DNA from 4 places in the Kitasatospora sp. McL0602 genome. Region 1 is predicted to be linked to each of the others. Evidence: riboswitches for the same ligand, from Rfam matches in the RefSeq annotation. Region 1 holds a riboswitch; each other region holds the start of a gene.

Region 1 (7,682 bases):
CAGGCGTGGGTGTCGGCCCGGGTGGCGACGTGGGTGGCCTCGTGGGTGGTGACGACGCGTCGGCCGAGTTCGGTGAGTTCGGCGTAGGCCTCGGGGTTGACCAGGATGCGGTCGGCGGCGGCGTGCAGCGGTGCTCCGGCGGCGGCCGTGGTGACGGCGGCTATGCCCTGGTAGTCCTCGGCCCTGACGCCGAGCAGCTGCGCGAACTGCGCCTGGGTCGCGGGGGTCTCGACCAGCAGGCGCCCGGCCCAGCCGGTGCCCCAGAGGGCGCTGACGGCGGGCACGGCGTGGTCGGCGAGCGCCGCCGTCCGGGCCAGCTCTGCGGGCTCGGCGAGGCCGAGGACGACGCTGTGCTGCCCCCGGGCGACGTGCACGGCGCCGAGGTCCCAGAGCGCGACCGCCCCGGCGGGCTCCTCGGCGGCGAGCAGCCAGCGGCCGCCGGGCCGGGTGAAGGTGAGCGTGCGGGTGAGCAGCGCGGGGTGGTCGTCGGTGCCGCGCAGGCAGTAGCCGAGTTCGGCGGTGGCGGTCACCCGGTCGGCGCCGGGGGCGGCCGGTTCGGTGAAGGCGGTGATCCGGTAGTCGAGGTCGTCCAGCGGCAGCTGGGCCAGCCGGTCGAGGGTGGCCAGCTGGGCGGCGGCGGCCTCGGGGGCGGCGCCGGCCAGCAGGGCGGCCCGGTCGGGGCGCAGCAGGGCGGCGGAGCGGGCGGCGAGCAGGGCCTCCAGCTGCGGCCGGACGGGCGGCGTCGTGGCGGGCGGGGGTTCGGTGGCGAGCGCGGTGCGGCGGCCGTAGGGGGGCGAGAGCAGGGCGAAGGCGCCGGCGGCGAGCAGCAGGGCCCCACGCCGGGGCAGCACGGTGCGACCCGCCCCGGGTGTCCTGGGCAGGTCGCCGACCAGCTGCTCGCCGTCCGCGCTCAGACCCGCACCACCCCGCTGACGGGCATCGCACTGACGCTCTCGAAGCGGACCCGGGCGCCGGGGTAGGGCGCGTGCACTACGACACCGCCGCCGGCGTACATGCCGACGTGGTGGCTGTCCTTGTAGAAGAGCACCAGGTCTCCCGGTCGGGCCTCGGAGAGGCTGATCCGCTGCCCCGCGTGGGCCTGTTCCTGCGAGGTGCGCGGCAGCGAGACTCCGGCCTGCCGCCAGCTCCAGTACATCAGACCGGAGCAGTCGAAGGTACGGGGGCCGGTGGATCCGTAGACGTACGGGGAGCCGATCTTGCCGATCGCGGCGGCGAGCGCGGCGGCGGCGCGTTCGGAGGAGGCGGGCTGGCTGCCGAGGTCGAGGCGGTCGGTGCCCCGGGTGGCCCGGGTCTCGGCCTCCTGGGCGTCCTGGGCGACGAGCCGGGCCCGTTCGGTGGCACCGAGGCTGTCGAGCAGGCGCTGGGCCTTGGTGAGCCGCTGCTGGACCTGCTGCTTGCTCTCGGCGAGCGAGCGGCGGACCTGCTCCAGCTCGGCCAGTTTGGCGGCGGTCTCGGCGCGGTGCTGGTCGAGGCGGCGCTGACGGTCCACCACCTGGTGCAGCGTCTCGCTCTGCCGCTCGGCGGCCTGGTCGAGGCTGCGGGCCCGGGTGAGATAGGCGGCCGGGTCGGAGCTGAGCATCAGCTGCACGGTGGGGTCGATGCCCCCGGCCCGGTACTCGGCGGCGGCGACGGCGCCGAGGTCGGCGCGCATCCGGTTGACCTCGGCCTGCCCGGCGGCGACCTGGTCCTCCAGGGCGCCGGTCTCGCCCTGCAGCCGCTTCTGGTACTCCTGCGCCGCGTTGAACTTCTCGGAGGCCTGCTCGGCCTCGTCGTAGAGCTGGTCGACCTGGGCCTTGACGTCCTTGCGGGTGGGCGGCTCGGCGGGTGCGCCGGGGGCGGCCTGGGCGGTGCCGCCGACGGCGGCGCCGATGACGCCGGTGGCCGCTGCGGTGATGGCCAGCGCACGGGCGAACCGGTGGACGCCCGGCAGGGGGGAACGGCGGGGCGTCGGCATGCGGCGGCTGCTCCATCTCTGCGGCCGGGCCACCGCCGCCGCCCGGAGTGGGCGGCCGTCCTCACGGAGGTCCGGGGGCAGACGTTAGCGAGTCCCGGCGATCTAGTCCAAACCTCCGCAAGCTCGAATATTCGCCCACTAATCGGACATCAGATCCACTTCGGGGTAACGCCGCAGGCCCGGCACCCCACCGCGGAGGTGGAGGTGCCGGGCCTGCTGGAGCCGTGGGCGGTGCGTCAGGTGCGTCCGGTGCGTCCGGTGCGTCCGGTGCGTCAGACCCGGACGATGGCCGAGACGCCCATCGTCGACGCGGACTCGTACCGGACGACCGCGCCCGTGTGCGGGGCGTGGACGACCTGGCCGCCACCGACGTACATGCCGATGTGGTGCGCGTCGGCGCCGAAGACGATCAGGTCGCCGGCCTTGGCGTTCGCGAGGTCGGTGCCCAGGTTCGTCCCGGCGTGGGCCTGCTCCTGCGAGGTACGCGGCAGCGTGACACCCGCCTGGGCGTACGCCCACTGCATCAGACCGGAGCAGTCGAAGTTGTTCGGGCCCGCTGCGCCGTAGACGTAGTCGGCGCCGAGCTTGCTCTCCGCGGCGGCGAGCGCGGCGGCGGCGAAGGAGCTGCCAGGCGCGGCGCTGCCCGGTGCGGGGGTGCCGAGGGTCGGGCGGCTGGTGCCCCGCGAGGCCCGGTCGGTGGCCTGGTTGGCGGCGGCCTTGGCGTCGGCGGCGGCCTTCGCCTCGGCGGCGGCGAGCGCGTCGCGCTCCTGCTGCGTCAGGGTGTCGAGCAGCGCCTGGGCCTTGGCCAGCTTGGCCTGGACGTCGTCCTTGTCGGCCTTGAGGCTCTTGGTGGTCGCGTCGAGCTCGGCGAGCTTGCCCTGCGCCTCGGCCTTCTGGTCGTCGAGCTTGTGCTGCTCGTCCTTGAGGGTCTTCAGCGCGTCGGCCTGCGAGGTGCCGATCTGGTTGACGGCCCCGGCCTGGGTCAGGAAGGAGTCCGGCGAGGCGGAGAGCATCAGCTGGACGGTGGGCGAGATGCCGCCGTTGCGGTACTGCTCGGCGGCTATCTCGCCGAGGCTGCCCTGGATCGTGCTCACCTGGGCCTGCTGGCGGGCGACCTGGTCCTGGAGGGAGCCGACCTGCTTCTGCAGGGCCTGCTCCTTCTCGGTGGCCGCGTTCAGCTTCTCGGTCGCGACCTCGGCCTGCTGGTTCAGCTGGTCGACCTGGGTCTTGACCTCGTCCTTGGTGGGCGCCGGGTCTGCATGGGCGCCGGCCTGGGACGAGAGTGCCACCGCGGTGGCGGCAGCCGCGGTCATCAGGGTGATCCGGGTGCGACTTGCGGGCTTGGGACGACGATGGGACGCCACGAAGGCGGGCTCCTTCTTCCTACGGCCGCCTACCGGGTGAGCTGACGGGTTCGGGCTGGAAGAGATGCCCTACGACGCCTCACCGGTGGGCCGTCTCGCGACGGCCGCCCGACCTGGCGCCGATTCACCCCGAGGAAACGTGGTTCCCCGGCTCCGATACACAGCTCCCCCGCAGGGGATTCCCCGTAAGGCAGGTGACCCTGCCCCGCTGCTTCTCGAACTCGGCGGTAACCACCGCCGCCACCCGGCTGGGTGATCGACTGTGCGGTGGTTCGAGGCACGACCCTAGTAACGGAACCGTGATCCGTTCAAATCCTTGTCGGAAAAAAGTCTGAGCATGAGCCAAGTTCGATTGTGATTACGACCGAGCGTGACGATCCCTGCACGATCGGCTGACAAATGTTCAACTCCCGGTCATGAAACAGGCCCGTCGAAGGTGTCCCGGATCACAGGACGGTTTCGACGGGCCCGCGCGTGTCACTGGCCGTCAGATGTACCACCTGACAGCAGTTGTCCGCTTTTGCGGCATTCGACAGTGGGTCAGACGCGAGTGGGTCAGACGCGGCGGATGGTCTTGATGGTCAGCGTGTTGGCCGGCATCAGCTTCACCACGTCGCCGGTCTTCGGCGCGTGCACCACCATGCCGCCGCCGACGTACATCCCGACGTGGTGCGCGTCGTTGAAGAAGATGACGATGTCGCCGGGCTGGGCGTTGGCGATGTCGGTACCGACGTTCGTCCCGACGTGCGCCTGCTCCTGCGAGGTGCGCGGAAGCGAGACGCCCGCCTGCGCGTACGCCCAGACCATCAGGCCCGAGCAGTCGAAGGTGTTCGCACCCTCGGCGCCCCAGACGTAGTCGTGGCCGCGCTTGCTCAGCGCGGCGCTGACGGCCACGCCCGCGTAACCGCTCGCCTGCGGGAGGTCGGCGGGGAGGGGGCTGCGGGCGTCGCTGCGCGAGGCCCGGTCTGCCGCCAGCAGGGCGGCCCGGTCGGCGCTGCTGAGCTGGCTCAGCAGCGTGCGGGACTCCTGCAGCTTCTGCTGCACCTGCGCCTTGGCGTCGTTCAGGACCTTGGTGCTCTGGTCGAGCTCGGCGAGCACGTCCGCGGCTTCCTGCTTCTGCTGGTCCAGCCGGCGCTGCTGGTCCTTGAGGCCCTTCAGCGTCTGGGCCTGCGTCGCCGTGACCTCCTCGGCGCTGGAGGCCTGCGCCAGGTAGCCACTGGGGTCCGCGGAGAGCATCAGGGCGACCGAGGGGTCGATGCCGCCGTTGCGGTACTGCTCGCCCGCGACGGCCGCGAGGCCCGTCGCCAGCACGCTCATCTGCTCCTGGCCGCGGGCGACCTGGTCCTGCAGCTGGTCGGCCTGCTTGTGCAGCTGGTCGGCCCGCTCCTTGGCGCCGTTGTAGACCTCGGCGGCCTTCTCCTGGTCGTCGGTCAGCTTGTCGATCTGTGCCTTGACCTCGTCCTTGGACGGCTTGGCGGGCGCAGCGTGCGCGCTCACCTGGGCGGACAGGGCGACCGCGGTCGCTGCGGCAGCGGTCAGCACGGTGACCCGTGCGCGGCTCGGCTGCTTGGGGCGGCGGTGGGAGGCCAAGGGACTTGCTCCTTCTTCCTGCTGGACACACCCGTTCGGGCGACTGTCCGGAAAATAGGTTTGACGCCAGACCCTAGTGAAGTTGACGGATTAACGCCACTCTCCTGCCCCTACGAACTTCCCCATCGGGACAGGCTTTCACCGCACCCACACATCCCCGCCATGTCGGGCCGGTGAAGCCCCGTCAGCTGCGGGATCAGCTGCCGGATCAGCTGTGCGATCAGCTGCGCGAGAGCCGGTTGAGCAGCAGCACCGATGCGACCGGCCGGGCCCCGGCCTTGCGGACGCCGTCGGCGACCTCCCGGTCGGCGGAGACCACCACCACCGGCCTGCCCTGCGGCTCGGCCCGCACCAGCCGGCGGATGAGCTCGTCCGCCGTCTCCCCCGTCCGGCTGAAGCGCACCCGGACGCCGCGCGGCGGCGCCATGATCACGGGCACGTCCAGGTCCTGCCCGTCGAACACACAGGTGACCTCCGCCTGGGTGCGCTGGGCCAGCATCGCCAGCCCGCCGAGCAGTCTGATCCGCTGCTGCTCCAACGGCAGCGCCGGGTAGCCGGTCTTGGTGACGTTGTAGCCGTCCACCACCAGGTGCACCTGAGGGATCGCCAGCAGCTGGTCGAGCAGCGCCGGGTCGTCCTCCGCCAGCGCCCGCCGGGCGATGTCGTGCGGCGAGGCCGAACCCGGCACCACCGCCTCCACCAGATCGGCCGGGTGGATCTGGGAGACCGGCAGCGCCAGCTCCCGCTGGAGGCCCTGCGCCGACTGCAGCACGGTGTCCAGCAGCAGCCGCAGCCGCATCTCCTCCACCGTGCGGCCCTCGCGAGCCGACCGGCGCCCGGCCTCCAAGGCCGTCTCCAGCTCCGAGACCCGGTGCCGCAGCCGCCGCGCCTCGCTCTCGGCGGCGCTGCGCTCGGCCGAGGTCAGCGCCCTCGCCGCGTCCAGCTCGGACTGCAGCTTGCGCGCCTCCGCCTGCGCCCGCCGGGTGTCGCTCTCCAGGCTGCGCACCTTCTTGCGCAGCGACTCCGCCTCCCGCCGCACGCTCTCGCCCTCGGCCCGCTGACGGTCCAGGTCGGCCCGCGAGTGGGTCCGCAGCTCGGCCAGCTCGGCCTGCAGCTTCTCCACCAGCCGGGTCGCCTCGGCGGCCATCCCCTCGGCGCCCGCCCGCTCGACCTGCTCACCGGCGTCGGCGACGAGCCGGCTCCAGCCGGCCGGGCGCAGCAGGTACGCCGCGGCGGCGACGTCCATCGGGTCGGCGGCGCCGGGCACGCTGCCCGCCTCCAGGGCCTTCACCAGATCGGGCTGCCCCAGCCGCAGCCGGTCCGCTATCCGCACCCGGAAGGCGGGCTCGGCCTCCAGCGCGGCGGCCAGCGCCGGGGCGGCGTACTTCGCCCGGCGGGCCGGGGTGAACTTCGCGTACTGGCGCAGCGTCGCGGGCAGTTCGGCCGCCGGGAGGCCGCCCAGCGCGTCGGCGGCGATGCCGACCACCCGACGGCGGACGCCCTCGGGGAGCGGCCGGTCCAGCCGCTCGACGGACGCCGCGGTCTCAGCAGCAGGCTCAGCAGTCGGCTCAGCGGCCGGTTCCGGAGCCTGCTCCGGGGCCTGCGAGAGCGCGTCGGCGGTCTCGGTGCCGGGCTCGGCGGGCGGCTGCCCCTGCGGCTCGGCGGGCCCCCTCGCTTCGTCCACCACGTCCTCGGCTCCGATTCTGCTCTGCGGGGTCCGTGCGGCCCGGTGCCGCTGCCCTCAAACCCACCGCTCTCTGCAATTGTCCCGGGTACCGTGCCCCACCCGGGACCACGCCACACTCCGGCCCGGACCGAGGAGTACCGATCCTGCACCCGGACGGCCGTCCCCCGGCCGGACCGGCCAGGAGTCGGCTGCTCAGCGCCTGCTCAGTCCTCGGCGCCGGGGCGCGCCACCAGCTCGACCTGGTCGACGGCGTTGCACCAGCGGCAGCGGACGGACTCCAGCGTCTCGGTGACGACCTCGGTCTCCTCCACCTTGGCCTCACCGGCCAGGTCGAAGTGCAGGAACTCGATCACCTTGGACGACCTGGTCACGTCGAAGCGGGTCAGGTTGCCGCAGAGCGTGCAGCGCCAGCGGGTCTCAGCGGTAGGGGCGGCGATGGTCATCGGGAGGTCCTCTCGGCTGTCACCCAGTTCTGGATGGAGGCAAGCCTATTGCCTGGCCTCACCCCCCTGTTCACCGGTCCGGACGCTCAGGCGCGTTAACCCACACGCAGTACACCCCGTGTCGGCACCGACCCCTGGAGGAATGCTCGCCCTATGGCGCTCTCCGTCCTCGACCGGCTCGGCACCCGTGACGCCGACCCGGCAGCCCGGCGGCCGGTGGTCACCCTCGCGCTGATCGCCCTGAGCGCCCTCGTCCTGCTGACCGGCCCGAGCTTCGGCCTCAACCCCGGCTACGGCACCGGGCAGGCGAGGGTCTGCGCCGAGCAGCGGTACGAGCAGCGCTGGGGCGCCGTACCGGTCGAGCTGACGACCGGCCACCCCCTGACCGCCGATCGGCTCGCCGCCCTGCCCAGGGCCACCCCCGACTGCGAGGTCTCCCCCACTCCGGCCAAGATCCCGGTTCTCTCGGTCCTCAGTTCGCTCTTCGTCCACGCGGGCTGGCTGCACCTGCTGGGCAACGTGCTCTTCCTCTTCGTCTTCGGCCCCGGCGTGGAGGAGCGCTTCGGCCGGATCCGCTTCCTGCTGCTCTACCTGGCCATGGGCTACCTCGCCACGTACGGCTA
Region 2 (7,682 bases), 5.1 Mb from region 1:
CATCTGGTGGGCGGTCTGACATGGGTGCAATAGGCTCTGGGATCGTGACTACGGCGCGACTCTCGGACATCGCGGCGCAGGCGGGGGTCAGCGAAGCGACCGTCAGCCGCGTCCTCAACGGAAAAGCAGGCGTTTCCGCCACCACACGGCAGACCGTGCTGGCGGCCCTGGACGTGCTCGGCTACGAGCGCCCCACCCGGTTGCGGCAGCGCAGCGCGGGTCTGATCGGCCTGATCACCCCCGAACTCAGCAACCCGATCTTCCCCGCGCTCGCGCAGGTGATCGAGCAGGTGCTGAGCCGGCACGGCTTCACGCCGGTGCTATGCACCCAGACCCCCGGCGGGTCCACCGAGGACGAACTCGTGGAGATGCTGGTCGAACGCGGCGTCGCGGGCATCGTCTTCGTCTCCGGCCTGCACGCGGACTCCACCGCCGACCACGACCGGTACGCCAAACTGACCGGCCGCCAGGTGCCATTCGTCCTGATCAACGGCTACAGCGAGAAGATCGCCGCGCCGTTCATCTCCCCGGACGACCGCTCGGCGATGTGGATGGCCGTCCAGCACCTGGTCGAGCTCGGCCACGAGCGGATCGGCCTGGCCGTCGGCCAGCGCCGGTACGTCCCCGTGCTGCGCAAGATCGAGGGCTTCACGGCGGCCGTCCAGGAGCTGCTGCACCGGACACCGGAGGAGGCCGAGAGCCTCGTCCACCACACCCTGTTCAGCGTCGAGGGCGGCCACGCCGCCGCCGGAGCCCTGCTCGACAAGGGCTGCACGGCGATCGTCTGCGGCTCCGACATGATGGCGCTGGGGGCGATCCGGGCCGTCCGCCAACGCGGGCTCTCCGTACCCCAGGACATCTCCGTCGTCGGCTTCGACGACTCGCCGCTCATAGCGTTCACCGAGCCCCCGCTCACCACCATCCGCCAGCCGGTCGAGGCGATGGCCACTGCCGCCGTCGACGCCCTCCTGGAGGAGGTCAGCGGCAACCCCGGCCAGCGCGCGGAGTTCATGTTCCAACCGGAACTCGTCATGCGGGGCTCCACGGGCGCCAACCCGCGGAGCTAGTCGACGGACTCTCGCCGTAACGGGCCGGCCCTGCTCACCTGAGCAACGGGCCGGCCTTCGGCGTCCGTACGGGCGTCAGCTGCGCCCTGTGCGGCTCAGCCCTCCTGGACGATGGGCTTCGGGTTCGTGACCCGCTGCCCGTCGGCGGCGTCACCGGTCCGGGCCTCGGTGCGGTGACCCCGGGCGAGGAAGTCACGGACGATCAGCTCGACCGCGTCCTGCGGGCTCTTCGTACCCGCCAGCAGCATCGCCTCGATCGCGATGTCGGCATCGAGCGTGACGGTCACCTGGGCCATGGCGGATCTCCCCCTGAAGCTGTTACGGGGGCCCAGCATGCCCCGCCGGACCGGACGTGGACAAGGGCCTGCCCCCGGAGACGACCAGTTCTCCGGGGGCAGGCCCTTCTGCCGTCGCGGCGGCGACGGATCAGATGCGATCAGACGCGACCGGCGAAGTCCGGGGCCCAGTTGCTGATGGACTCGGTCTTCACGCCCGCACGCGGGTTGGCGGCCTCGACGTACTGGCCGTCACCGACGTACAGGGCGACGTGGTAGACGCCCGAGTTGCTGCCGTTGTTCGACCAGAAGAGCAGGTCGCCCGGCTGCAGGTTGTCCAACGAGACGCGGGTGGAGGCGTCGGCCTGGTCCGCGGCGACCCGCGGCAGGGAGATGCCGGCCTGGCGGAACGCGGCCTGGGTCAGACCCGAGCAGTCCCAGCCACCGTCGCTGGTGCCACCGTAGACGTACGCCTGGCCGAGCTTGGACTCGGCGAACGCGATCGCGGCGGCCTTGCTGCCGGTCGCGGCCGGGGCCTGGGTCTGCGCCTGGGCGGCCGGGGCCGCGCTGCGCTTGGCCGAGGTGGTGCGGGTGTTCGACTTCGGGGCGGTCTGCTGCTGCGGAGCCTGCGCCGGGGCCTGCTTCGGGGTGGCGACGGCGACGTTGCCACCCAGGGCCAGCTGCTGGCCCGGGTAGATCACGTCGGGGCCCTCGGTCAGGACGGCCTTGTTGAGGTCGTACAGCTTCTGCCAGCCGCCCTCGACGTGGTTCTTCTGCGCGATGGTGGAGAGCCAGTCGCCCTCGGCCACGGTGTAGGACGCGGCGGCGGGGGTCGCGGCGGCGGCCTGCTCGTTGCCCCAGTTGCCCCGGCCGTTGCCGGAGTCCCCGTGGTTCCACTGCTTCGGGACGGACTGCTGAGGTGCGGCCTGCTTGGGGGCGGCCTGCTTGGCGGCGGGCTTCGCCGAGGAGGACGAGGTGTCGACCTGGGCGGCGGCGCCGCCCTTGGTCAGGCCGGCCTTGACGGAGCAGACGGGCCAGGCGCCGGGGCCCTGGTCCGCGAGCACCTTCTCGGCGGTGGCGATCTGCTGCGCCTTGGTGGCCTGGTTGGCCTGGGCGGCGTACTGGGTGCCGCCGTAGGCGGCCCAGGTGCTGGAGGTGAACTGCAGGCCGCCGTAGAAGCCGTTGCCGGTGTTGATGCTCCAGTCGCCGGTGCTCTCGCACTGGGCGACCTTGTCCCAGGTGGAAACGTCGGCGGCCGAAGCGGCACCGGCGGTCAGGCAGGGGATGGTGAGACCGATGCCGACGACGCCGGTTGCGGCGATCAGACGGCGAGCACGCTTGGTGGCATTGATGGGCAGCATGAAGGTGCGTTCCTCTCCCACGCCTGCGAGGTGAGCTGTCGGATTCGGGCTGGAGTTGCCCGGCCGTGCAAGTGCACGGCTTCACCCCAAGCCCGGTGGCGGTCCGAGGACCGCTCCGGGCGACTTACCTGGTTCCCCCGCCCCTGCCGTGGTGCGCTATTCGCTGCCAGCTCGTCCGGCGGCAGGACTCGGCGTCCCGGATGAGTTGGGTCCGTGTGACCACGAACGGGAGGACATTAGGCAGAGTTAAGTTGAATCTGCAAACAGTGTGACGGCCGTCACAGATCATTTCCGAACTCTTCACGAGCCGTCAGTTCGTGTCCGCCTGGACCGCCCTGGGCGCCGACCGTCAGGACCCGTACGAGGGGCGAAAGATGGCGCCCCCTCAGGCCCGGCGCCTGATGGCGGGTCCGATGCCGTCGCCCGCGCCGCATCGCGTCGTCCGTCGGCCGAAGGGCGTGAGCCGAATCGTTACCAGGGCCGAAGGTCCTGCCCTGCCGGAGACCCCCTGGGGCATGCGAAAGGGGCCCCTCGCGGGGCCCCTTCGGGTTGATCGGGTTGATCGGGCGGAGCGGCGGCGCTGCCGGTCAGCCGGCCGGGCGCTCCTCGGCCTGGGGGGCCTCCTCGCCCGGCGGCAGCTGAACGGCGGCCAGGTACGTGGAGGCGATCAGCTGACCGACGGCCTGGTAGGTGCCGATCGGCGCGGCGCTCGGGCAGCCGGTCTCCTCGGCGGCCGTGGCGAGCAGCTCGGGGTCGACCTCGGGGCCGATCACCAGCGGGGCCAGGGCCGGGCGCTGGGAGCCGGTGGCCCGCAGGTGGTCGACGGCGGCGGCGACGGAGCCGGGCACGTCCAGTGCGGCGGCCACCACGGGCACCGCGAGGCGGGCGGCCAGCAGCACGCCGGTGATCCCGGCCGCCGCGGCGGCCTCCTCGCCGCCGGCGGTGGTCAGCACGACGCCGTCGGCGGCCGTGGCGATGGCGAACAGCCGGGCCCGGTCGGCGCGGGCGAGCCCGGCCTCGGAGAGGCGCACGTGCACGGCCTCGGCGAGCAGCGGGTGCGGGCCGAGCACGTCGGTGACGACCGCGCCGGATTCGGCGGCCAGCTTGTGGAGGTCGGCCAGGAAGCCGTGCGGGCCGGCCAGCAGCGGCACCAGGACGGGCGCGGGCAGCCCGGCCTCGGCGGCCTGGGCGAGCAGCCCGGCGACCGTCGGGGTCTCGGGGGAGTCGCTGCCGTCGAAGGCCGGCAGATAGGCGGCGGCGGCCTCGATGCCCGGCTGTTCGCCGCGCACGACGGAGAGCAGCTCGTCGACGACGGGCCGCGTGTCGGGCCCGGCCGTGGCCGGAACGGCGAGCACCAGGGCGGGGGCCCCGGTCGGGACCTCCGGGCGCTCGGGACGGCGGTGGCGCCCCCGCGCACGGGAGCCTGGAGTGCGTACGGGCAGTGGCGCGCCCGGGATGGCTGCGGTGCTCATGGCGGAGATCGTAGGACATTAGGCGGACATGCCCCCAGTCGGCTCCCGTTCCCCGGGCGTGTACGTGCGGTCATTTCGGGCATTCACCCCCAAATCTCCGACTCGGCCTGTTGACGTGCCGTCTTCCGGACTCCCGACGGCCGTGCGGCGGCTGATCCCGTGTGACGTGCCTCACAGCACCGTTTCGAGGTGACGGACCGTGAATCGAGATGGCGGGGTCGAAGATCAACGCGCCGCCGCGCCCTCGGTACGGGGCGTCATCGAACGAGTTGCCATTCACCCGGCTTTGTCCGCTTACGGGGGGTCAACTGCCCTGAAGTGCAAGGAGAACAACGGCTCACGACAGTGGCATATGCACGCGCAATTGCCCGTGCTGATGCACGTGCATTGGAGCTATCATCACGTCAAGTGAGGCGAACGCCAGGCAGGTCGGGAGAGTAACGATGCAGAACACGTACAACGGCATGGCGGCTGCGGACCTTGAGGGTGTGGTCTGGCAGAAGAGCCGGCACAGCAACTCGCAGGGCAACTGTGTCGAGTTCGCCGCGCTGCCGGGGGGCGAGATCGCGATGCGCAACTCGCGCTTCCCGGAGGGGCCCGCGCTCATCTACACCCGCGCCGAGATCGAGGCGCTGCTGTTGGGGGCGAAGGACGGGGAGTTCGACCACCTGGCGGCCTGAATCGCCCGTCACACCGTCAGTGCCGCAAGGCCGTCGTAGGTCACCGACCTCGGCGGCCTCTGTGCTGTCCGGGGTGGTGTTCGGGGCGGTGTTCGGGGTGGTTCTCCGGTGAGGGGCTGTCGGCCGGAGGGGCCGGGAACAGCGCAGGGCCTGGAGTGTGGATCACTCAGGCCCTGGGTGCGTGCTGGGTGTTGCCGCTGGGTGTTGCTGTGGGGTGTTGCCGGGGTCGTGCGGGTCAGGCGGAGCGGCGGTGTCGCCCGGCGGAGCCGGTGCCGTCCAGCTGGCCGTAGTTCTCGGGCTCGGGCTCGGCCTCGAAGACGGCCCAGACGACCTTCCCCGCCCCGGCCAGTGGGTGCCAGCCCCAGGAGCGGCTGAAGGAGTCGACCAGGTGGAGGCCGCGCCCCGACTCGGCGACGAAGTCAGCCTCGCGGGCGACCGGCCCGCTGCTGCTCGGGTCGCTCACCGCGCAGACCACCTGCGGCGCACGGTGCACCAGGCTTATTCGGATCGGCAGCACACTGCCCGCGCCCGCCTCGCTCCCGGCCCGGGGGCCCGGCTGCACGGGGAACCGGCTCGGCTCGATCGCCGACCGGAGGTCGACGGTTGGTGCGAGGGCGTGCCGCAGGGCGTTGGTCACCAGCTCCGACGCGACCAGCGCGACATCGTCGAAGAGTCCGCCCAGGCCCCAGTCGAGGAGTGTCGATCTGGCGAACTCCCGTGCGGTTCGCACGGCTTCGAAGCGGGGTGCGAGGGTGCAGGTGACCACGTGGGGGTCGGCCACGACAGCCGTACCTGTGCTCATGAAGAGCTCCTCCCATAAGGGGGCCGACACGGCTGGACCCGCCGGGGTCATGCCGGTCACCTCCGACTCGCTCGGTCGCGCCGACACCGCCTCGACGCGCCACGCGTGCACACGTGAACCCAGCCGCGGGAAGCCACGACCGGGTGCTGTGTGCGGAATCGCGTGTGGGGTCGACGCGGTGCCCGCGGCATTGCCAGGGATGTGCAGGTGCACGTGCACCATGGTCCTCTGCGCCCACTGCAGATGCAAGAGTCGATTCACGTGCAGTCGTATTACTGGCATATGCAAGCGCCGGATGCACGTGCATCATGGGGGATCTGATGCAGAACTGGTAGATCGTTGCTTCAGTACCAGCACCGTGAGCGCTCAACTGATGGCAGACTGTGCGCTGTTTGTCCAAGGCGGAGGTTTCGACGGCATGACCACAGTTCAGCCCGGTGGTGGCTCGATGGTGCGCCGCATCCTCCTCGGCTCCCAGCTCCGCCGGCTCCGCGAGGGACGCAGCATCACGCGCGAGGACGCGGGCTACGCGATCCGCGCGTCCGAGTCCAAGATCAGCCGCATGGAGCTCGGCCGCGTCAGCTTCAAGGAGCGGGACGTCGCCGACCTGCTCAGCCTCTACGGCGTGGACGACGGCGGCGAGCGCGAGGCCATGCTCGGCCTGGTCCGCGAGGCCAACAAGTCCGGCTGGTGGCACAGCTTCAACGACGTCCTGCCCGGCTGGTTCCAGACCTATGTCGGGCTGGAGGAGGCGGCCACGATGATCCGCACCTACGAGGTGCAGTTCATCCCCGGCCTGCTCCAGTCCGAGGAGTACGCCCGCGCGATCTTCGCCCAGACCCGCCCGGTGATCAACGAGGACGAGCTCGAGCGCCGCCTCGGCCTGCGGATGCGCCGTCAGAAGCTGCTGGCCAGCGGCGAGAGCCCGATGCTCTGGGCCGTCATCGACGAGGCGGCCCTGCGCCGCCCGGTCGGCGGCCCCGAGGTGATGCGGGCCCAGGTGCAGTACCTGATCGACATGGCCCAGCAGTCGAACGTCGTCATCCAGGTGATGCCGTTCCGCTTCGGCATGCACGCGGGCGAGAGCGGCGCCTTCAGCATCCTGCGCTTCCCCGAGCAGGATCTCGCCGACGTCGTCTACCTGGAGCAGCTCACCAGCGCCCTCTACCTCGACAAGCGCGACGACGTCGACGCCTACGTCCAGGTCATGGAACGGCTCTGCGTCGACAGCATGACTCCGGACCGCACCATCGACCTCCTCTCCGCCATCCTCGTCGAGAGCTGACGGGCCGAGAGCTGAGGGCCCCTACGGCTGGTCGGCTCTCGGCGGTGGTGTGCCCAGCTCCCAGGCCAGGCCGTAGCGGGCGAAGAGATCGGCGCGGATCAGCGGCAGAGGGGTGGCGGCGCCCGGCAGCAGGACGCCGATGCAGCCGCCCATCAGGGCGCTGCGCAGCACCGCGTGCTCGGCGACGGCATCGGCCGCGCCCCAACCCCGCAGCAAGTCCTGGAGGATCGCGCCGAGCTGCTGCTGCTCCGGGTCCTGCACGAAGGCGCCGACGTCCGGGTCGAGGATGAGCGCGAGGTGCGAGCGCATCACCCGGGGGTGCTCCATGGCGAGCGTCAGGATCGCGTCGATCCCCCGAGCGAGCCGGGCCTGCGCCGAGGCGTCGGGCGGCAGCTCGGCGAGGGCGCCGGACAGCTGCAGGTGCATCAGGCGGTGGGTGGCCGTCTGCATCAGGAGTCGTTTGCTGTCGAAGTAGTACGACAGCAGCCCCCGGGCCAGGCCGGCCTGCTCGGCGATGTCGCTCAGCGTCGTGCGGGCGTATCCGTGCTGGTCGACCAGCGTGATGGTGGCCCGGAGGATGCGTCTGCGGGAGCGTTGGCGCATTTCCTCGTTGACCGAATCCCCGCGAGGTGCCATCGTGTCTGCTCCGTACGTTGGTTGGCTCCCGGCCAATATACTGGCCGGGCCCGGACGGGTGCTGCCCGAACCTCGATCCTCCGTTCGACGGAGTGCCCGTGGTG
Region 3 (7,682 bases), 2.9 Mb from region 1:
GGATCGGCGGCAAGCCGCTGGTCGGGCGGGAGCTGCTGGCGTGGTGCGGCGAGTTCCTCGGGGCGATGTTCGACGACTTGGCGGGGTCGAAGAAGTAGCAGCCGCCGGTTGGTCGGTTGGTTGGTCGGTGTGAGCGGCGGTCTCGGGTCCTGTGCCCGGGGCCGCCGTTCTGCGCGCGACGGGTGTGGCAGGTGTTCACGCCAGCTTCCACTGGCCGGCCTGCTGGGCGAAGCCGCTGTCGAGGCCGAACTCGGCTCCGCCGCGCCGCCGGTGCGAACGATTCGGGCCATCTTCGCGCACACCCTGCTCCAGGAGCGGCAGTACCGGGCCGCACTGCCGGAGTACCGCCTGCTGGCGGCCGCCGCCGAGGCCGAACTCGGGCCGCAGCACCCGGCCGTGCTCGACCAGCGCCGCAACGTCGCCGCCTGCCTGGAGCACCTCGGCCAGGGCCGGGAGGCGCTCGCCGAGTACGGCGGGCTGCTCGCCGCGTACGGTGCCCGGCTCGCGGCGGGGCTGGACACCGACCCTGAGCGGGTGTTCGAACTCAGGGAGAAGATCGGCCTGTTGACGGCCTCCGCCGGAGATCTCGAAGGCGCCTGGCAGGGGCTCGTCCAGCTGCTCTTCGACCGTGAGCGGCGGCTCGGCCCGCACCACCCCGAGGTCCGTCGCCTCCGGCTGTCCCTCGACCAGCTGAACGGCCACCGATCGACCCGGACGGGCTCTCCCGTACCGGGTAATCCGTACACGACCGGCTGACAACTGCTGGTGGGCAGCGGCGCGTTGGGATGACCCGTTCGGGTCAAGGTCTGGGCAAGGCGCTCGGTTGCTCCCTATTGTCTGTTCCGATCAGGCCCACAACCCGGGAGGCCCCACGTGATCCGCACCAGCTCCGCCACCGCCCGCCGTCGCGGCTGCGCCGCCGCAGGCGTCCTGCTCGCCGTCGCCGCCCTCACCGCCTGCGGTGGCGGCGCGGCCCACCAGGGCTCGGCGGCGGTGGTCGGCGGCCAGCGGATCAGCATCGCCACCGTCGAGACCCGAGTCGCCCAGCTGCGGACGGCCGTCGCCTCCCAGCCCGGCGGCCCCCGGACCGAGCCCGCCGGGCTGACCAGGCGGATGGTCGCCGAGCTGGTGCTCGACCAGGTCGTCGACCGGGCGCTGGCCGACCGCCAACTGGAGGTCACCGCAGGGGAGATCGCCCAGGCCCGGGACGCGGACGCCAAGCTGGTCGGCGGTGCGGACGCGCTCGGCCGTGAGCTGCTGCTCAAGCAGGCCGTCCCGGCTGCCGACATCGACTCCTTCTACCGGCAGCAGCTCGGCATCCAGAAGCTGGCCGGCGCCTCCGGCAAGGACGCCCGCAGCTCGGAGGGCGACGCCGCCGTCCGAACCGCACTGGCCGCCGCCGGCACCGAACTGAACATCGAGGTCAACCCCCGCTACGGCCAGTGGAACCCGCAGCAGATCTCCCTGGTCGACGCCCCCGACGCCTGGCTGCCGCAGCCGGTGGCAGCGGCCTAACACGCCCTGGGCGGTCCACGGGCGGGGTAGGTTCGCACCGTGGAGACTTCGAAGCTGATTCTGCTGACCACCACCCACCGCGTCGCGCCGGGGCTGCTCTCGTGGCCGGCCTGGGAGGCGCTGCGGGGCGCCGACCGGGTGCTGGCGGGGGACGGGCTGCACCCGCAGCTCGCGGCCGTCCGGCAGGCGGGGGTGACGGTCGAGGTGGTCGAGCGGGGGAGTGCGCCCGCGCTGGCCAGGCTGCTGGTGGGGGCCGGGTCGGTGGTCTGGCTGGGCAGCCCGGACGGTGACCCGGGGCTGACGGACGCGCTGGCGCGGATCGCGGTCGAGGAGGCCGGGCAGGTGCCGGAGATCGAGGTGCTGCCGGGCTCGTACGACCTGCCGGGCTCGCGGCTGCTCGACCTGGTGTCGGTGATGGACCGGCTGCGCTCGCCCGGCGGCTGCCCGTGGGACGCCGAGCAGACGCACGAGAGCCTGGTGAAGTACCTGGTCGAGGAGGCCTACGAGCTGGTCGAGGCGATCGAGGAGGGCGACCGGGAGACGCTCCGCGAGGAGCTCGGCGACGTCCTGCTCCAGGTGATGTTCCACTCCCGGATCGCCGAGGAGCACCCGGAGGACCCGTTCACCGTCGACGACGTCGCGGGCGACATCGTAGAGAAGCTGATGTACCGGCACCCGCACGTGTTCGGCGACGTCGACGCGGCCGACGCCGCCCAGGTGGAGGCCAACTGGGAGCAGCTGAAGGCGGCGGAGAAGCAGCGCGAGTCGGCGCTGGACGGCGTCCCGGCGGGGCTGCCCGCGCTGGCGTACGCGGCGAAGCTGGTCTCGCGGGTGCGCCGGGCCGGGGTCGCGGGTGTGCCGGACGAGGCGTACGAGCTGCCCGCCGAGCTCACGGCGGAGTCGGCGGGGGCGTTGCTGCTGGCCGTGGTGCAGCGGGCGCACGACGCGGGCGTCGACGTGGACGCGGCGCTGCGGGCGGCCGCGCGCGACTACCGGAGCGCGGTGCGGGCGGCTGAGGGGCTGGCGGGCTGACGCTGGGCCGGGATGACCTCGCCGATCGCCTCGCCGACCACGGCGAGCAGTTCGGCGAGCGGGTCGAGGTGGCGGGGCAGCTCGTCCAGCGAGACGATCCGCTCGCCGTCCGGGCCGGTGACGCAGAAGAGGTCGATCGGGCCGAGGTGCTTGGCGGCGGTGTCGACCAGGGCGGCGACGTCGCTCGGCTGGTGGATGTCGCTGCACACGCCGACCACCGGGCAGCCCGGCCGGTCGAGCTCGGCGGCGAGGTCCTCGGCACTGCTGGGGTGCTGGTCGGCGATGAGCATGCCGGCGGCACCGGCGGCGGCGAACCGTCGGGCCAGATCGGCCCCCGAACCGCCGCGAAGTACCGCGATCACCACCACTGCCCCGGCTACGCGCATGGCCAGCTCCTCCCTGAGAGCAACAAAACCGTGGGCCGGCACCGCACGGCCGCCCAACGGCTATCGGAGGATCGTAGGCACGCCGCGACCCCCCGCAACAGGGATTACCCGCCAGGTGACCAGGCTCACTCCTCCTTGCAGCAGATACCTTCGTGACATGCCGGACAAGCCCGAAACCAGCCAGCCTGAACTCTTCACCTGGGAGTTCGCCGCCGACCCCTACCCCGCGTACGCGTGGCTGCGCGAGCACGCCCCGGTGCACCGCACCACGCTGCCGAGCGGGGTCGAGGCCTGGCTGGTGACCCGGTTCGCGGACGCCCGGCAGGCGCTGGCCGACGCGCGGCTCTCGAAGAACCCCGCGCACCACAGCCGCAGCACCGGCCGCACCGGCATCCCGGGGGAGCGGCAGGCGGAGCTGATGACGCACCTGCTCAACATCGACCCGCCGGACCACACCCGGCTGCGGCGGCTCGTCTCCAAGGCGTTCACCCCGCGCGGGGTGGCCGAGTTCGAGCCCCGGGTGCGGCAGCTCACCGACCGGCTGATCGACGGCTTCGCGGCGCGCGGCTCGGCCGACCTGATCCACGAGTTCGCCTTCCCGCTGCCGATCTACGCGATCTGCGACCTGCTCGGCGTGCCGGAGGAGGACCAGGACGACTTCCGCGACTGGGCCGGGATGATGATCCGGCACGCCAAGCCGGGGCAGAGCGGTGGGCCGCGCGGCGGCGTCGCGCGGGCGGTGAAGAAGATGCGGGCGTACCTGCTGGAGCTGATCCACCGCAAGCGCGCCGATCTCGGCGACGACCTGATCTCGGGGCTGATCCGGGCCAGTGACCACGGCGAGCACCTGACGGAGAACGAGGCCGCCGCGATGGCCTTCATCCTGCTCTTCGCCGGCTTCGAGACCACCGTGAACCTGATCGGGAACGGCCTGTACGCGCTGCTCGGGCACCCCGAGCAGCGGGCGCTGCTCCAGGATTCGCTGCGGCGCGGCGAGACGGAGCTGCTGGCCACCGCCGTCGAGGAACTGCTGCGCTACGACGGCCCGGTGGAGCTCGCCACCTGGCGGTACGCGACCCGGCCGCTGACCATCGGCGGGGTCGACATCCCGGCCGGTGACCCGGTGCTGGTGGTGCTCGCGGCGGCGGACCGCGACCCGGCGAGGTTCGCCGACGAGAACGTCCTCGACCTGGCGCGCAAGGACAACCCGCACCTGGGTTTCGGCCACGGCATCCACTACTGCATCGGCGCCCCGCTGGCCCGGTTGGAGGGGCAGGCGGCGCTGAGTGCACTGCTCACCCGGCTGCCGGATCTTCAACTGGCCGCCGATCCGGACGATCTGCGCTGGCGTGGTGGCCTGATCATGCGGGGGCTGCGGGAGTTGCCGGTGTCGTTCACCGCCGAATGACGGCGCGTCGCATCAACGGCCCTGGCAGCGGTCTGAATACGCATCAATCCGGACATACCTCCACGGTTTGTGGACAATCAATGACGGTCCGTAATTCCCGTGTGATGTCGGCGATATGAGCTTGTGATCTGTCAGTTGATCTGCCTATGGTCCCTGATGTCCGCAGCTGCGGACCCCGTGCGCGGTACGCCGAACCCTGCCCGCCGCGCTCCCGGGCACTCGACCAGACCCTTGGGCAGGGGCGGAGGACCCAGGTTTGGTGCCGTCCTCCACGGCTTGGGGTGAAGCCGCACCCGGCGGAGCGATCCGCCGGTACGCGGCCGGGCCACCTCCCGGTCCGAACCCGACAGCTCACTTCGTAGGCGTGCGGAGAGGGAATTCGTCATGCTCTTCACCGGTTCGGGCCGTCATCGTCGTCGTACGCAGACCGAGAAGGCGATCGCCGTCGCAGGTGTGGCGGGCGTCGGCCTCGCGCTCCCGCTGCTGGCCGCCTCCGGCGCCCACGCGGCCCCCGTCACGACCTGGGACAAGGTCGCCGACTGCGAGAGCGGCGGCGACTGGGGCATCAACACCGGCAACGGCTTCTACGGCGGTCTCCAGTTCACCTCCAGCACCTGGAAGGCCTTCGGCGGCGGCCAGTACGCCGGGCAGGCCAACCAGGCGACGAAGGGTCAGCAGATCGCCGTCGCCGAGCGGGTGCTCTCCTCGCAGGGGCCGGGCGCCTGGCCGGTCTGCTCGGTCAAGGCCGGTCTGGGCAAGGGCGGTTCGGCCGCCTCGGTCGACACCAGCTCGGACGTCGCCCCGACCGCCTCGACCCCCTCGGCGGGCAGCAAGAAGGCCGCCAAGCCGGCCCGGCCCGCCGCGCCGAGCGCCCCCGCCGCCGCCACCCCGGGCTTCCCGGGCAAGGCCGGGTACGACGCCGGCTCCGGCAAGTACTGGTACCAGAAGGACGGTGGCTGGTACTGGACCAGCCACCAGAGCATCTACAACCAGTTCGCCGCCCCGGCCCAGGCTCCGGCCCAGGCACCCGCAGCCACCCCGACCCCGGCTGCCAAGCCCGCTGCCAAGCCCGCAGTCTCCGGCCACGGCTACACCGTCAAGGCCGGTGACACCCTGTCGAGCATCGCCCAGGCGCAGGGCGTCTCCGGCGGCTGGCACACCCTCTACGACGGCAACAGGCAGACCGTCGGCGGCGACCCGGACCTGATCCTCCCGGGCCAGGTGCTCAACCTCGCCTGACGCTCCGGCCGGAACGCGGCAGGGGTCGACCCCTGCCGCGTTCCAGCGGGTTCCAGCAGGTCCCAGCAGGTGAACTACTGGCGAGTAGGCAGGCCACACGGTGAGACGGAGCCTGGGTCAGCACGGCTGGAGGCCCGGGTGAGGTTAGGCTCTGGTCGTAACGACTTCACATCCCGCTTCCGCAAGGAGATGCCTCGTGCCGTCCATTGATGTCGTCGTAGCCCGTGAGATTCTCGACTCGCGCGGCAACCCCACGGTCGAGGTCGAGGTCGGTCTCGACGACGGCAGCACCGGCCGTGCCGCCGTCCCGTCCGGCGCCTCCACCGGTGCCTTCGAGGCGGTCGAGTTGCGTGACGGCGACAAGAACCGCTACCTCGGCAAGGGCGTGGAGAAGGCCGTCCTGGCCGTCATCGAGCAGATCGGCCCGGAGCTGGTCGGCTACGACGCCACCGAGCAGCGGCTGATCGACCAGGCCATGATCGACCTGGACGCCACCGACAACAAGGGTTCGCTGGGCGCCAACGCGATCCTCGGCGTCTCCCTCGCCGTGGCGCACGCCGCCGCCGAGGCCGCCGACCTGCCGCTGTTCCGCTACCTCGGTGGCCCGAACGCGCACGTGCTGCCCGTCCCGATGATGAACATCCTCAACGGCGGTTCGCACGCGGACTCCAACGTCGACATCCAGGAGTTCATGATCGCTCCGATCGGCGCGGAGTCCTTCTCCGAGGCCGTCCGCTGGGGCGTCGAGGTCTACCACACCCTCAAGGGTGTCCTGAAGGAGCGCGGCCTCTCCACCGGCCTGGGCGACGAGGGCGGCTTCGCCCCGAACCTGGACTCCAACCGCGAGGCCCTCGACCTCATCACCGAGGCCATCAAGAAGGCCGGCTACGTGCCCGGCAAGGACGTCGCGCTCGCCCTGGACGTCGCCGCCTCCGAGTTCTACAAGGACGGCGCGTACCAGTTCGAGGGCAAGGCGCTCTCGGCGGAGGAGCTCATCGAGTACTACGCCGGTCTGGTCGAGGCGTACCCGCTGGTCTCCATCGAGGACCCGCTGGACGAGTCGGACTGGGACGGCTGGAAGGCCATGACCGACAAGCTCGGCGACAAGGTCCAGCTGGTCGGTGACGACCTGTTCGTCACCAACCCGGCCCGCCTGGCCCAGGGCATCGAGACCGGCACCGCCAACGCGCTGCTGGTGAAGGTCAACCAGATCGGTTCGCTGACCGAGACCCTGGACGCCGTCGAGCTGGCCCAGCGCAACGGCTACCGCTGCATGATGTCGCACCGCTCCGGCGAGACCGAGGACGTCACCATCGCCGACCTCGCCGTCGCCACCAACTGCGGCCAGATCAAGACCGGCGCCCCGGCCCGCTCCGAGCGCGTCGCCAAGTACAACCAGCTGCTGCGCATCGAGGAGATCCTCGACGACGCCGCCGAGTACGCGGGTCGCGGCGCCTTCCCGCGCTTCCGCTCTGCGGAGTAACCCGGCACAGCACGCCTGACCGATGCCCCGGCGCCCACCCCGTAGGGTGGGTGCCGGGGCATCGGCGCGACACAAGGAGGGGTGGGCGAGAGTGGCCAAGTGGAAGATCCCGGGGTTGGTGGCGCGGCCGCGCTTCACCAGCCGGGCGACCGTCCTCGTCCTGGTGCTCTGCTCGCTCGTCGCGATCCTTGCCTACCCGACGCGGCAGTTCATCGCGCAGCGCTCCGAGATCGCCGACCAGCGGGCCAGGGCCGAGCACGCCAGGCAGCAGGTCGAGCAGCTCGGCAAGGAGCGCGCCCGCTGGCAGGACCCGGCGTACGTGCGGACGCAGGCCCGCGAGCGGCTGCACTACGCGATGCCCGGGGAGACGCCGTTCGTCGCCGTCGACCTGGCCCCCCTCTCCTCCTCCCGGCCCTCCGCTGCCGACCCGGCGTCGGCTCCGAAGGCGAAGGCTGCCGCCCAGCCCTGGTACACCAGCGTCTGGGAGTCGGTCGACCAGGCCGACGCCGCCGTACCCCCTGCCCCCGCCCCCCGCTAGAGACAGCACCCCCATGACCTCTGAGAACTCCGTGTCCCCCGACGTCTCCGACACCGACGTCGCCGCCATCGCCGCCCAGCT
Region 4 (7,682 bases), 4.5 Mb from region 1:
ACCGCGTGACCTGGCCGAGCTCCCCTGGCCGGATCTGGACTTCGTGGGTTGGCGCGACCCGGGCGCGCCCGACCGCAGTTACCTGGTCGCCGAGCGCGACGGCCGCCTGGTGGGCGTGACGCTGCGCTCCGCCAGCCAGAGCCGGGGGTTCCTGCACCGCAGCATGTGCAGTCTCTGCCTGACCACCCACCCCGGCAGCGGGGTCTCGCTGCTGGCCGCCCGCAAGGCCGGCCAGGCCGGTCGGGACGGCAACACCGTCGGCCTGCACATGTGCACCGACCTGGCCTGTTCGCTCTACGTGCGCGGCCTCAAGTCGCCCCAGGCGGGCAACCGGCTGGAGGAGTCGCTCAGCCTGGAGGAGCAGATCGAGCGCACCCGGGAGAAGCTGTTCGGCTTCCTCGACAAGCTCTACGTCTGAGCGGGGTCGGCGGCCGCCGGTCGCAGCCCCAGGTAGCTCCAGCTCACCCCGGGCCGGTCGTGCGGGTCCGCCCGCTCGCTGAGGTGCAGCAGGTCGAGCCCGTGGTCACGGGCCAGTCGCACGGTCTCGTCCGCCGAGACGTCGAACATCCGACGCCCGGCCGGGACGGGGCCGTGCCGCAGCGAGAGGACCAACCGGCCGCCGGGGGCGAGCAGTTCGCGCAGCGCTGCCATCGCCGAGCCGCGCTGCTCCGCGTCCAGGTGCATCCAGACCGCCGTCAGCAGGATCAGGTCGAAGGACCGGCCCGCCTCGCGGAGCGTCCGCAGCCCGGGGAGCGAGTCGTCGACCCATTCGACCGCCTGGTCGGCGTGGATCTGCCGGGCCAGGGCGCGGAGTTCGCCGGTCGGCTCGACGGCGACGACCTGGTGCCCGAGTCGGGCCAGCGCGGCGGCGTCCCGTCCGCTGCCCGCGCCGACATCCAGCACTGCTGAGGGTCGGGTGGGGAACAGGTGCAGCACGTCGCGGTGCACCTCGGCGAGGGTGACGCTCTCGTACTGCTCCGCGAGTGCGTCGGCGGCCTCGGCGTAACCGGCTGTGCTGGCAAGTGTGTTCGGATCGATCATCCGGACAGCCTAGTGCCGCGCCCGGCAGCTCTACTCGCCGATGTCCTCGGACCACAATTCCGGCTGCCGGTCGATGAATTCGGCCATCATCGTGGCGCACTCCGGGTCGTCCAGCACCGTCACCTGCACGCCGTGCTCGGCCAGCCAGTCGTGGCCGCCGACGAACGTCCGGGCCTCGCCCACGACCAACCTGCCGATCCCGAACTGCCGTACCAGGCCCGAGCAGTACCAGCACGGCGAGAGCGTCGTCACCATCGTCGTCCGCCCGTACCCGCGCAGCCGCCCGGCTGCCCGGAAGGCAGCGGTCTCCGCGTGCAGCGACGGATCGCCGTCCTGCACCCGCCGGTTGTGCCCGCGCCCGAGCACCTCGCCGTCCGGCCCGAAGAGCGCCGCACCGATCGGGATGCCGCCCTCCGCCAGCCCGGCTCGGGCCTCCTGGACCGCCACCGCGAGCATCCGCTCAGCCACCGAACGCTCCATCGGAACTCCTCCCACCGACCCGACCGGACCTGCCCCGCCGACCTTTCGGAAGGTACCCCACTCAGGCGGCCCGGACAGCGGCCTGCCGCCGGGTCGTCAGCTGGTGGACGAGTAGGGCGGCGGCCGCGCCGACGACGTAGCAGAGCAGGTCGGCCGGGTTGAAGGTGGTGCCGAGGACGAGCCGGGCGGCGGTGCTGTGCGCGGAGAGCTCGGCGGGTACGGGGCTGAGCTGGGCGAACTCGACGGCCCAGCTCAGCCCGAGGGCGACGGCGGCGGCCGTGCGGGGCCGCACCCGGGGTACGGCGAGCACGACCAGGGTGTGGAGCAGCACGGTGTAGAGGGCGTCCCCGGCGTACTTGGTGAAGTCGCCCCCGGCCGCCGCCCGGAGGGTGAGGGCGGTGGCGATGGTGAGGGCACCGGCGCCCGCTGCGGCGAGCCGTCGGCGGCCCAGGGCGGCTGTTCCTTGGTCGTCCATGATCGTCACCCTAAGACCGACCGGCGAACGGAAAACGCCCGGCCGCCCGTGACGTGGGTGTCACGGGCGGCCGGGGCGGTTGCTGCTACAGCGGTCAGACGTTGACCGAGTGAGCGCGGAGGTACGCGATCGGGTCGATGTCCGAGCCGTAGTTCGGGGTGGTGCGGATCTCGAAGTGCAGGTGCGGGCCGGTCACGTTGCCGGTCGCGCCGGAGAGGCCGATCTGCTGCCCGGCGGTCACCGACTGCCCGGCGGACACGCCGATCGAGGACAGGTGCGCGTACTGGGCGTACTTGCCGTCGGCGAGCTTGATGATGATCTGGTTGCCGTACGCGCCGCCGTTCCCGGCGGAGACGACGGTGCCGTTGCCGACGGCCCGGAGGCTGGTGCCGACGGAGGCGGCGAAGTCGACGCCGGTGTGGTGGCCGCTGGCCCACATGGTGCCGGGCACGCCGTACGCCTCGTTGATGTGCGGGTTGGCCACCGGGGCGGTGAAGCCCGAGGTGCTGGCGACGGCGGCCGGGGCGGGGGCGGCCTTGGCGGCGGTCTGGGTGCTCGCCTTGGTGCTGTACGAGACCGTGGTGGTGGCGGGCTTGGCCGGCTTCGCGGGCTTGGCGGCCTGCGGCGCGGCGGCGGGGGCCGGGGTGGCGGGCTTGGCAGGGGCCGGGGCGGCGGCCGGGGTGGCCTTGGCGCCGACGGTGAGCTGCTGGCCGGCGAAGATCAGGTTCGGGTTGCCGCCGACGACGGTGCGGTTGTCGTCGTAGAGCTTGTGCCAGCCGCCGTCCACGTGCTGGGCGTCGGCGATCTTCGACAGGCTGTCGCCGCCGACCACCTTGTACGTGGCCGGAGCCGCAGTGGCGGGCGCAGCGGCCGGAGCGGCGGCGGCGGGTGCGGCCGCCGGGGTGGCGGCGTGCGTCGGCACCGTGACGGCGTCGGCGCTGGTGCGGAAGGAGTGCGGGGCGGCCGGGGCCTGGTCCGCGTGGGCGGAGGCGGCGCCGATCAGGGGGAGGGCGAGCGCCGAGGCGGCGAGCGCCGTGGTGATGCCGATACGGGTCAGACGAGTACGGCCGTGGTTGCCCAGTGCGGACATGGGTCAGTTCCTCTCCGACGCCGGCGAGGTGAGCTGTCGGGTTCGGGCTGGAGTTGCCCGGCCGCAAGCGCGGCTTCACCCCAAGCCGGCCGGACAGTGTCCGGTCGGCAACTTACCTGGGTCCCCCGCTCCTGCCGTTACAGAGCTCAGTGGTGTCCGACGGGTGCCGGCAGGACTAGGCGTTGCACCCGTTGGGCCTGCTCGGTCAGTGGCCGGGCAGTCGCTGAAGCAAAACTCATTGCCCGTCGGGAAGCAAGGTTGGTGGTCGAACAAGGGCCCAAAGGCCGGGAATTCGATGACGCTGCGAACAGGGGATCAAGCCGTGCGTGTGCGCACCGACCGCGCACGGTGACCACTGCTCGCCGAGCGGTGAGTTCGGCGCCAGGCCGCGCCCGTGTGGTCACGGAGCGCAGCCGTCAGGCGTCCGCGCGGTGACCCTGCTCACTCTTGTTGCGCATGCGTCAATTCAGGAGAGGTCGAAGCCCGTGAGGAAGGCGGCGAGTGCGGCCTCGTCGCCGAAGGTCTCCAGCTGCCCGGGGGAGCGGCGCTGCCAGAGCAGAAGGAGCAGGTCGGAGGCGGTGCCCCGGACGGCTGCCGCGCCCTTGCCGTGCTCGTGGGTGACGGCCCAGGCGCCGTCCACCGCGCGGACGGACCACTCGCCGGGGCCGTCGGTGGCGTGCAGGTGGAACCCGGCCGCGGGGAGTCCGGTGGGCAGCTCGTCGGCGGTGAAGTACGCGAAGAACTCGTCCACGCCGTCCCGGGCGAGCGCCTGCTCGACCGGTTCGTCCCGGCCGGCGGCGGCGAGCGCGTCCCAGCAGTGGACGGCCGTCTCCTGGGCCATCCGCCGCTGGATGAAGCCGACGTCCTTCCTGCTAGCCCAGGTCCAGCGCGGCAACGCGGGGTCGAGCACCTCCAGCGCCGCGGCGCAGGTCTCGACACCCTCGGCGAACCACTCGACGAGCTCGGCGTCGTCCGGGAGCGGCGCATGCTCGAACGTCGACGGGTCGGCGAGCGCCTGCTCGGCCATGGCCGTCCAGAAGCGGTGCACCCGGCCGGTGTGCCGCAGCAGCTCGGCGACCGTCCAGTCGGGGCAGCTGGGCACCTGAAGGTCGAGCCGGCCGGCGGCGGCCTCGGCCATCCGCGCGCCGTCGCGGCGCAGGGCGTGCATGTACTCGGTCTGATCCATGGTCAGTGACGGTAGCCGCCGCCGGGCAGGGGGACCATCGGTATCCCCGGCGGCGCCGTCGTAGGCTGCCGGGTATGCGAGATTTCGGGACGGGGATCAGCTGCCTGCTCAAGGGGCAACGCTGGGTGGCACGGCACGGCCGGTGGTGGGGCTTCGGGATGATCCCGGCGCTGATCACGATGGTCGGGTACGTCGCGGCGCTCGCCGCGCTGGCCGTGTGGTCCGGTGACCTGGCCGACTGGGCGACGCCGTTCGCCGACGGCTGGGGCTCCCCCTGGCAGGGGCTGCTGCGCGGGGTGCTGACGGCGGCGCTGATCGGTGGCGGGGCGCTGCTGGCGGCCGTCACCTTCACGGCGGTGACGCTGCTGGTCGGCCAGCCGTTCTACGAGTCGCTCTGCGCGAAGGTGGACGAGACCGAGGGTGGGGCTCCGGCCGCCCCCGAGGTGCCGCTCTGGCGTGAGCTGCTGGTCTCGGCCAGGGACAGCATGTCCGTGCTGGTGCGGGTGGTGGGCTTCGGGCTGGTGCTGTTCGCCTGTGGCTTCATCCCGGTGCTCGGGCAGACCGTGGTACCTGTGGTCGGGGTAGGCATTTCGGGGTATTTTCTGGCGGTCGAGCTGACGGCGGTCGGTCTCCAGCGGCGCGGTTTCGCCCAGCGTGAGCGGCTGCGGATGCTGCGCGGTCGGCTCGGGCTGACGCTCGGTTTCGGGGCGCCGCTCGTCCTGCTCTTCCTGGTGCCGATGGTGACGGTGCTGCTGATGCCGGGCGCGGTGGCCGGGGCGACGCTGCTGGCGCGCGAGCTGGCGCCCGTACCGACCGAGGGCCCCGAACTCGATGCGGAGGTAGGGGTCGAGGATGAGGATGAGGCGCGGATTTCTAGGTAAATAGTACCAAGCAGGGCAATTTGACACCCGGTCAGCCAATGCGCCATAAAATGCGCATGAGCGCACCGGGTGTTACCGCGAAGGTCGAATCCGTACCCGGGCCGAACCCGGCGGAGCCGGAGTTCTGGCGGCTCCCGGCCGCCGACCAGGCCGCCGAGTTCGCCCGGCTCCGCGCGCTGGAGCGCCCGGCCTTCTGCACCGACCCCCGCACCGGCAAGGGCTTCCATGCGCTCGTCCGGCACGCTGACGTGGTCGAGGCCAGCCGCACCCCGGCCGTCTTCGTCAGCGAGCCCGGCGTCACCACCCCCGAACCCGCCCGCTGGGTCCGGACGCTGTTCGGCGACTCGATGGTCAACCTGGACGACCCGCGCCACGCCGACCTCCGGCGGATCGTCTCCCGCGCCTTCACCCCGCGGCTGATCGCCAAGGTCGAGGACGACATCCGGGAGATCTCCGCCCGGATCGTCGACGACCTCACCGCCCGGCGCCCCGAGGACTTCGTCACCGCCGTCGCCGCCGAACTCCCCTACCAGGTCATCTGCACCATGATGGGCATCCCCGAGCGGCAGCGCCGCGAGATCCTCCGGCAGATCGACCACGCCTCCGAGAACACCGGCGTGGCCCGCAGCCGCCTCCGGGTGCCAGGCCGCGGCCTGCGGGCGCTGGCCCGGATGCAGGGCGTGATCGCCGCCCTCGGCCGCGAGCGCCGCCGCCACCCCGCCGACGACCTGATCTCCGCCCTCGTCACCGCCGACGTGGACGGCCGCCGCCTCGGCTCCCGCGAGCTGGGTGCCTTCTTCTCCCTCCTCCTGGTCGCCGGGGTCGAGACCACCCGCAACGCCCTCGCCCACGGCCTGCACCTGCTCACCACCCACCCCGAGCAGCGGGCCCTGCTCACCGCCGACCTCGACGCCCGGCTCGGCGGGGCGGTCGAGGAGATCCTCCGGTACGCCACGCCGATCATCCAGTTCCGCCGCACCCTCGCCACCGACCACGAGCTCAACGGCGCCCCGCTCGCCAAGGGCGACAAGGTGGTGCTCTTCTTCGGCTCGGCCAACCGCGACGAGGCCGTCTTCCCCGACCCCGACACCTTCGACATCACCCGCTCGCCCAACCCCCACCTCGGCTTCGGCGGCGGCGGCCCGCACTTCTGCCTCGGCGCCCACCTCGCCCGCCAGGAGATGAAGGTGCTGCTGCGCGAACTGCTCACCCGCCTCCCCGACATCCGCTCCACCGGCGAGCCCGTGCTCGTCCCGTCCAGCTTCGACAACCGCGTCCGCTCGCTGCCCTGCGCCTTCTGAGCCACCCCGTTCCGACCCGCCGTGCGCGGCGAGCGCCAGCGGCGAACCGTACGGTTCGGCCGCGCCGGTTGTCCGTTCCGGCGCGGGCCGGGAGCGGGCGGGGCCCGTAGCTTTCCGGGAACACCACGTCCCCCCGGAGAGGCGGCCCCTCGTGTCCGAATGGCTCATCCACGACTACCGCGAGGACGATCTCGCCTCCGTCGTCCACCTCATCGACACCACGGCGGGCAGCGGGCAGGAGTCGGTCTTCTCGCTGGCCGAGTGCATCACCGCCCTGACCTCGCGTCAGCCCGCCGTGGTCGCCGTCAGCCAGGGTGCACCTATCGGCGCGGCCCTGGCCCACCTCGCCGGGGACAGGGCCTGGGTGATGCGGATAGCCATCGCCCCGGGTTGGCGGGGCCGGGGCCTGGCCAGCGCGCTGCTGCGCGAGCTGGAGCGGCGGCTGCTCGACCGGCGGGTCCGCCGGATCGCGTACGTGCTGCCCGAGGAGGAGCTGCTCGGCGAGGGCCTGCGCAACGCCGGCTACACCCGCCGCCCGGCCGTCGCCTACTTCGAGAAGGCCGAGCCGCCGACCGGGCCCGGCGCCAACCTGCTGGCGGAGCTCGGCGGGCGGCTGCTGCCCGGCGACCTCTGGGACAAGGTCGCCGGCATGGAGGCCGAGAAGAACCTGATCGAGCGTCGGATCGTCCGCCCGCTCGCCGAGCCCGAGCGGGCCGCCCGGCACGGCGTCCGGCCGCCGCGCGCCATCGCCCTCTTCGGCCCGCCCGGCACCGGCAAGACCACCTTCGCCCGCGCCGTCGCCTCCCGCCTCGGCTGGCCGTTCGTCGAACTCCTGCCCTCCCGCCTCGCGGACGAGGGCAATCTCGCGGCCGCGCTGCGCACCGCGTTCGCCCGGATCGCCGAACTCGAACGGGTGCTGGTCTTCATAGACGAGGTCGAGGAGATCGCCCCGATGCGCGGCGCCGGGGCCTCCGGCGGGATGCACGGCGTCACCAACGAACTGCTCAAGCTGATCCCGGGCTTCCGCGAGGGGGAGGAACGGCTGCTGGTCTGCGCCACCAACTCCATCCGCTCCCTCGACTCCGCCTTCCTGCGCCACGGCCGCTTCGACTACCTCGTCCCGATCGGCACCCCGGATGCGGCCGCCCGCACCGCCATCTGGTCCCGCTACGCCGCCACCCGCGCCGACGTCGACCTGCCCGCCCTGGTCGCCGCCAGCGAGTACTAC

What was found. A riboswitch is a leader RNA that binds a small molecule or an ion and turns the genes downstream of it on or off. The one in region 1 is predicted to bind cyclic di-AMP.
Region 2: linked by a shared signal. The riboswitch ahead of ACR68M_RS02850 (transglycosylase family protein) and the one ahead of ACR68M_RS25845 (NlpC/P60 family protein) in region 1 are both predicted to bind cyclic di-AMP.
Region 3: linked by a shared signal. The riboswitch ahead of ACR68M_RS12665 (transglycosylase family protein) and the one ahead of ACR68M_RS25845 (NlpC/P60 family protein) in region 1 are both predicted to bind cyclic di-AMP.
Region 4: linked by a shared signal. The riboswitch ahead of ACR68M_RS05690 (M23 family metallopeptidase) and the one ahead of ACR68M_RS25845 (NlpC/P60 family protein) in region 1 are both predicted to bind cyclic di-AMP.

What each region holds. Positions count from the first base shown of each region.
Region 1 is NZ_CP197246.1:5,663,919-5,671,600, reverse strand. Features, by position in the region: gene ACR68M_RS25855 (hypothetical protein) at 1-851, opposite strand, end outside; gene ACR68M_RS25850 (NlpC/P60 family protein) at 911-1,975, opposite strand; gene ACR68M_RS25845 (NlpC/P60 family protein) at 2,248-3,339, opposite strand; cyclic di-AMP (ydaO/yuaA leader) riboswitch at 3,350-3,535, opposite strand; gene ACR68M_RS25840 (NlpC/P60 family protein) at 3,895-4,929, opposite strand; gene ACR68M_RS25835 (NYN domain-containing protein) at 5,150-6,451, opposite strand; gene ACR68M_RS25830 (hypothetical protein) at 6,820-7,059, opposite strand; gene ACR68M_RS25825 (rhomboid family intramembrane serine protease) at 7,213-7,682, shown strand, end outside.
Region 2 is NZ_CP197246.1:597,212-604,893, reverse strand. Features, by position in the region: gene ACR68M_RS02865 (glycoside hydrolase family 13 protein) at 1-19, shown strand, start outside; gene ACR68M_RS02860 (LacI family DNA-binding transcriptional regulator) at 21-1,067, shown strand; gene ACR68M_RS02855 (hypothetical protein) at 1,163-1,363, opposite strand; gene ACR68M_RS02850 (transglycosylase family protein) at 1,504-2,703, opposite strand; cyclic di-AMP (ydaO/yuaA leader) riboswitch at 2,709-2,869, opposite strand; gene ACR68M_RS02845 (hypothetical protein) at 3,291-4,175, opposite strand; gene ACR68M_RS02840 (DUF397 domain-containing protein) at 4,619-4,855, shown strand; gene ACR68M_RS02835 (ATP-binding protein) at 5,091-5,657, opposite strand; gene ACR68M_RS02830 (helix-turn-helix domain-containing protein) at 6,076-6,942, shown strand; gene ACR68M_RS02825 (TetR/AcrR family transcriptional regulator) at 6,964-7,578, opposite strand.
Region 3 is NZ_CP197246.1:2,803,737-2,811,418, reverse strand. Features, by position in the region: gene mfd (transcription-repair coupling factor) at 1-98, shown strand, start outside; gene ACR68M_RS12690 (hypothetical protein) at 271-756, shown strand; gene ACR68M_RS12685 (SurA N-terminal domain-containing protein) at 874-1,515, shown strand; gene ACR68M_RS12680 (MazG family protein) at 1,555-2,547, shown strand; gene ACR68M_RS12675 (SDR family NAD(P)-dependent oxidoreductase) at 2,505-2,933, opposite strand; gene ACR68M_RS12670 (cytochrome P450 family protein) at 3,091-4,341, shown strand; cyclic di-AMP (ydaO/yuaA leader) riboswitch at 4,553-4,722, shown strand; gene ACR68M_RS12665 (transglycosylase family protein) at 4,726-5,580, shown strand; gene eno (phosphopyruvate hydratase) at 5,777-7,063, shown strand; gene ACR68M_RS12655 (FtsB family cell division protein) at 7,155-7,601, shown strand; gene ACR68M_RS12650 (DUF501 domain-containing protein) at 7,615-7,682, shown strand, end outside.
Region 4 is NZ_CP197246.1:1,204,805-1,212,486, reverse strand. Features, by position in the region: gene ACR68M_RS05710 (FBP domain-containing protein) at 1-418, shown strand, start outside; gene ACR68M_RS05705 (class I SAM-dependent methyltransferase) at 409-1,041, opposite strand; gene ACR68M_RS05700 (nucleoside deaminase) at 1,072-1,521, opposite strand; gene ACR68M_RS05695 (DUF2809 domain-containing protein) at 1,583-1,996, opposite strand; gene ACR68M_RS05690 (M23 family metallopeptidase) at 2,091-3,086, opposite strand; cyclic di-AMP (ydaO/yuaA leader) riboswitch at 3,090-3,248, opposite strand; gene ACR68M_RS05685 (maleylpyruvate isomerase family mycothiol-dependent enzyme) at 3,553-4,272, opposite strand; gene ACR68M_RS05680 (EI24 domain-containing protein) at 4,347-5,153, shown strand; gene ACR68M_RS05675 (cytochrome P450) at 5,210-6,454, shown strand; gene ACR68M_RS05670 (ATP-binding protein) at 6,606-7,682, shown strand, end outside.